2 regions of the Enterobacter sp. LM3 genome follow, and region 1 is predicted to be linked to the other one. Evidence: predicted binding sites of a transcription regulator. Region 1 holds the regulator's gene; the other holds the start of a gene.
The links. The regulator Fur, encoded in region 1, represses iron uptake genes when iron is present. The targets are predictions, from matches to a motif close to ATAATAATGAGAACNACTATCAA.
Positions count from the first base shown of each region.

Region 1 (2,965 bases):
ATCACACAGCTTGAGACGTTGCGCGGCAAGGTATAAGTCTGAAAATCTCCTTTCTCACCGTTTTCATGTAGCACAGAGTGCAGTCCTGCGCGATAGCAGTTTCCGCAGGGTTGCCTGTTCTGCTATTATTGCCCTTATCCGTGGACAAATTGCGCCACCATACCATTAAGTTTCAAGAGGTTATTTTACTCATGGCAATCATCGGCATTTTCTTCGGCAGTGATACCGGCAATACCGAAAATATCGCAAAAAACATTCAAAAACAGCTCGGTAAAGACGTTGCCGATGTGCATGACATCGCCAAGAGCAGCAAAGAAGATCTCGAAGGTTATGACATTCTGCTGCTGGGTATCCCGACCTGGTACTATGGTGAAGCGCAGTGTGACTGGGATGATTTCTTCCCGACACTGGAAGAAGTCGACTTCAACGGCAAGCTGGTTGCACTGTTCGGCTGCGGCGATCAGGAAGATTACGCAGAATATTTCTGCGACGCGCTGGGCACCATCCGCGACATCATCGAGCCGCACGGCGCGGTAATCGTGGGTCACTGGCCAACAGCGGGCTACCACTTCGAAGCCTCTAAAGGTCTGGCGGACGACGATCACTTCGTCGGCCTGGCTATCGACGAAGATCGTCAGCCGGAACTGACTGCTGAGCGTGTTGATAAATGGGTTAAGCAGATCCGCGAAGAACTGAACCTGGACGACATTCTTAACGCCTGAGTTCTGACGTGGCGCAACTCCGGTTGCGCCCGCCAATCGGGTAAAACCGATTAAATTAATTGCTACAAACTTTTAACTTTTTCGTTCAAATCTGTACAATATTCCCCTGACAAAAAGTGGAAGCCATCGAACAAGTTTGTTGGTGATACCACGTTTTTATAAGCATACTTTGCTTGAGACTTGCAGTTTTCATTTAGGCATGGCAGTTCTATAATGAGACGCATTATCCCAAGTGCATTTTCTGTCACTTCCTTTATAGAAGTGAATCGTTTAGCAACAGGACAGATTCCGCATGACTGACAACAATACCGCATTAAAGAAGGCTGGCCTGAAAGTAACGCTTCCTCGATTAAAAATCCTTGAAGTGCTTCAGGGGCCAGACAACCACCATGTCAGCGCGGAAGACCTTTACAAGCGTCTTATCGACATGGGCGAAGAGATTGGGCTGGCCACTGTTTATCGTGTACTGAACCAGTTTGATGACGCGGGTATTGTGACCCGTCATAATTTCGAAGGCGGTAAATCTGTTTTCGAACTGACCCAACAGCAGCACCACGATCACCTGATCTGCCTTGATTGCGGTAAGGTCATTGAATTTAGCGATGATTCCATCGAAGCGCGCCAGCGTGAAATTGCCGCCCGTCATGGCATCCGCCTGACCAACCACAGCCTGTACCTGTACGGCCACTGTGCGGAAGGTGATTGCCGCGAAGACGAGCACGCGCACGACGCAAAATAAGTCTGCTTTCATACTCTGAGCCAGCCGAAAGGTTGGCTTTTTTTTGCCTGTAATCTGGCATAAAAAAAGCCCGGTAAGCGCAGTGCTACCGGGCGTCAAGACAGCTGATTATTTACTGTTATTACTGCGAATTTCTTTCCAGATCTGATCGCAACGCTTCGCCACTTCCTGATCGTTACCGGTCTTACGCGCCTGAATACAGGCCTGGTAATCCATCACGCGGACATTCTCCTGCGTCGCGAATTGCTCATGTGCTTTCTCTTTCTTCAGTACATTCAGCACGCTCTGACAGGCTTCAATTTTCTCCGGCGAACCTTCCGCCGTATTAATACAGGCGCTGTATGCCTCTTTCAGACGCGAGTCCTCTTTCGGTGCCTGAGGCTGTGCACAAGCCACCAACCCCGATGCCAGCAACGCGACGATTACGATTTTTTTCATCATGTGCAGTCTCCATCCCGGCGGGCTTAGCCCACCGGGGTGTTCATCAGAAGATTGTGAATGGGGCAATAACCATGAACTTCACGTCACGCTCATCCTGGAAGATGTTGCCGTAACCGCCCGCGTAGCTTGGGATATCAGAGTGGTTGTCATACTGGGTGAAGTGCAGCTTGAACATTGTTCCTTTTGCACGGCCATCCTGCAGGGTGTACATGGCATCCAGGCTGTAAGAGGACTCTTTCAGACGGTAGTTTGGATCGTAGTATGCGTCAGGTGTTGCCATATCGGCAGGTTTCGCATCCCAGGCGTAAGCGTAAGATGCCCCCACAGCCCAACCCGGCAGGTTCCAGTTTTTCAGATCATACATCGCGCCGAAGAACACCGCTTTTTCACCGTCGGCGTTGAAGTCTGAACGGTTATCCCACCAGATATCCAGACGACCGTTGGAGGAGGCGTAGGTTGGGGTCATACGCTGCAGGAAGTAGCCCTGCTGCCCTTCCGCCTTCACCCATGTCCCTTCCAGACGCAAATCAACCTGACCCACTTTGTAGCCGAAGGTCAGCGCCTGCAGCCACGCGGTGCCATCATAAATGTCATTGACGCCACCATTACTGACTTTATCGCGCGTACCGTAGAACTGGTAGCTGGTACTCAGCGGGCTACCCGCGATATCAAACTTATAGCTGGCTTTGGCAAAGTATTGATCGACATAACCTTGCGCCTGGCCAAAGGCCGCTTCAAGAACCAGATCGTTTTTGAAGTCGTATTTCGCACCCAGCGAGTGGAGGTAATCCACTTTGGTCTTTTTATCGTTCTGGTAGAACTTGTCCATTTCGATATGCCACGGTGCTTTATATTCGTTGGTCCACATATAGGAGAAACTCAACGCACCTGCATCACCGTAGTCAAAGTTGGCACCGGCTTCCGCCCCCTGATAAGTACCTGGCATAAAGCTCCAGTGTGGGGCTAACAGTGTTTGACCGGTTGGCTGAATATAACCACCACGCGCCCATACCGGGCCGTATTTGAATTTCGCGGCTGCTTTATACAGGCTAATACCGCTTTT
Region 1 covers NZ_JBJURN010000001.1:424,572-427,536, forward strand. The annotation lists gene ybfE (LexA regulated protein) at 1-36, shown strand, start outside; gene fldA (flavodoxin FldA) at 192-722, shown strand; gene fur (ferric iron uptake transcriptional regulator) at 1,015-1,461, shown strand; gene chiQ (ChiQ/YbfN family lipoprotein) at 1,570-1,899, opposite strand; gene chiP (chitoporin ChiP) at 1,946-2,965, opposite strand, start outside.

Region 2 (2,965 bases), on a different contig from region 1:
CCGCCCCACGAGTAGGCCATGCTGAAGAGGGTAAAATTATCCAGATACTGGGCCAGCTCGTCATTATTCAGCCTTTTTTTAAGAACAAATGAGAACAGCCCGCTGCTACCTGTAAAGTCACGTTGCCAGAATTCATGGCCTTTGCTGCCCGGGAGCGCCGGATGGTTGACCCGTTCAACCTGAGGATGCTGTGCCAGCCACTCGGCCACCTTCAGGCTGCTTTCATGGTGCTGACGCAAACGCACACCCAAAGTACGAATACCGCGGCTGGTCATGTAGGCGGTATCGGCATCGACCATCTGACCCATCAGATAGGCATTTTCGCGCAGTTGATCCCAGCAACGGGCGTTGGACACTGCCGTGCCAATCATGCCGTCGGAGTGACCAATCAGGTATTTCGTTGCCGCCTGAATAGAGATATCAATGTCGAATTCCAGCGCTTTAAACAGCACGCCCGCCGCCCAGGTGTTGTCGATCATGATGATCGCTTCCGGTGCTTTGCTGCGCACGGCTTTCACGATGGCAGGAACGTCATGCACTTCCATCGTGATAGAACCCGGGGATTCCAGGAATACGATGCGTGTGTTTGGCTGAATAAGTTCTGCGATACCCTCACCAATCAGCGGATCAAACCAGCTGGTCGTCACGCCGAGCTTGCTGAGGATTTTGGTACAGAAATCCTGGCTTGGCTCATAGGCGGTGTTGGTCATCAGGATATGGTCACCCTGTTCGACAAACGCCAGAATGGTATTGGCCACCGCTGCTGCACCGCACGGGAACAAGGCGCAGCCCGCGCCACCTTCCAGCTCGCACATGGCTTCCTGCAATGAAAAATGGGTTAGCGTGCCACGACGGCCATAAAACAGCCCACCGCTGGCGCGGTTACGCGTGGCAATTTTCTTGTCCTCAACGGTATCAAACACCAGCGAGGAGGCGCGTTGAATCACGCTGTTGACCGATCCCAGTGTGTATTTTTTACTGCGCCCGGCCTGTACCAGCGTGGTATCAAGATGCTTCTTTGTCATGTTCGCTAACCCTGTTTTTATACGTCTGGACGTCCAGACTACCACGATTGTAACATTGTGCACCCGGATGCTTATCGAATAAGCAGAAAATTTTATGAATAATACGCATAAGCAATTTTTACTGCGTAAGCGCAATGAAAGTGAGCGTAAATGGCGGCAGCATGTAAATACTAATGAGAACCACTATCAATTCGATGGTGTTTTGATATCATTACGCTCAGATTTTGTGATTTGCGTCCTGGAGATACAGAGTGGGTAATAATTTGATGCAGGCGGATCTCTCCGTCTGGGGCATGTATCAGCATGCTGACATCGTGGTTAAGATTGTGATGATCGGCCTGATTCTGGCGTCCGTTGTCACCTGGGCTATTTTCTTCAGCAAGAGTGCCGAGCTTCTCGCGCAGAAGCGTCGCCTCAAGCGCGAGCAACAGCAGCTGGCCGAAGCCCGCTCTCTGGATCAGGCTTCTGATATAACCTCATCCTTCCACCCGAAAAGCCTGACCACTCTGTTAGTTAACGAAGCGCAGAACGAGCTGGAACTTTCCGCAGGCAGTGAAGATAACGAAGGTATTAAAGATCGTACTGGTTTCCGTCTGGAACGTCGCGTTGCAGCCGTGGGTCGTCACATGGGCCGTGGTAATGGTTATCTGGCAACTATCGGTGCGATTTCTCCGTTTATCGGCTTGTTTGGTACGGTCTGGGGCATCATGAACAGCTTTATCGGCATTGCGCAGACTCAAACGACAAACCTGGCCGTGGTGGCACCGGGTATCGCCGAAGCGCTACTGGCGACGGCTATCGGTCTGGTTGCGGCAATTCCGGCAGTGGTTATCTATAACATCTTCGCGCGTATGATTGGTAGCTACAAGGCGACTCTCGGTGACGTCGCCGCGCAGGTTTTGCTGCTGCAAAGCCGTGATCTTGACCTGAATGCCAGCGCTGCTAAACCGGTACACGCTGCGTCCAAACTGCGCGCAGGTTAATCCACTATGGCAATGCGTCTTAATGAAGATCTGGACGATAACGGTGAAATGCATGAAATCAACGTGACGCCGTTTATCGACGTCATGCTGGTTCTGTTGATTATCTTCATGGTTGCTGCGCCGCTGGCGACGGTGGATGTGAAGGTGAATCTTCCCGCCTCCTCCAGCCAGCCGCAGCCGCGCCCGGAAAAGCCTGTCTATCTGTCGGTGAAAGCGGATAAATCCATGTTCCTGGGTAACGACCCGGTGACGGATGAATCGGTCATTCCGGCACTGGAGCAGCTTACCGGTGGTAAGAAAGACACCACCGTTTTCTTCCGCGCGGATAAAACCGTCGATTACGAAACCATGATGAAGGTAATGGACACGCTGCATCAGGCGGGGTATCTGAAGATTGGTCTGGTCGGTGAAGAGAGAGCGGCCGCGAAATAAAATGAAGAGCTGGCGAAAGTCAGCTTTTTTTTTGCACGTACTGAATTAGTTTTTTGTTTCTTCCCCGGCATGCGCATCTTCATTGAGCGCGACACAGGTGACATTTGACGTGCGATACTCGCCGTCGGACAGTTTGCGCGTCAGGCGCAGGGTGGCGGTTTCTCTGGCGAGCAGATACTGATAATTGGCCTCCAGCCGCCCCAGGAGCTTCTCCTTCAGCTCCGGACGTTGTTCGATAATGGCATTAATCACTGCACCGTAAATCTCTTCCTTAACCTGTAAAGAATAAATTTCACGGCGGTTCTGCCACTTCAGGCGTACCAGCGTCGCAGGAATGGATATCAGGTCTTGCGTAATACGCGTCATCTCGGCGTTTTTTGTGTTTCTCAACGCATCGAGATTTTGCTCTAAGATAAACTCATCACTTTTTTTGTCATCTAAAGTCAAATATACGTTGTTATCGTTAACTTCTTTCACGTTAATCTTCCCCGAGGTCATAAAAAATGGGGCTGTTTTTTTCGCGAG
Region 2 covers NZ_JBJURN010000003.1:331,709-334,673, reverse strand. The annotation lists gene metC (cystathionine beta-lyase) at 1-1,025, opposite strand, end outside; gene exbB (tol-pal system-associated acyl-CoA thioesterase) at 1,277-2,008, shown strand; gene exbD (TonB system transport protein ExbD) at 2,015-2,440, shown strand; gene ACJ9N4_RS05705 (cytoplasmic protein) at 2,486-2,917, opposite strand; gene ACJ9N4_RS05700 (hypothetical protein) at 2,919-2,965, opposite strand, start outside.
Region 2: the regulator Fur is predicted to act here: its motif matches at 1,193-1,215, upstream of exbB (tol-pal system-associated acyl-CoA thioesterase).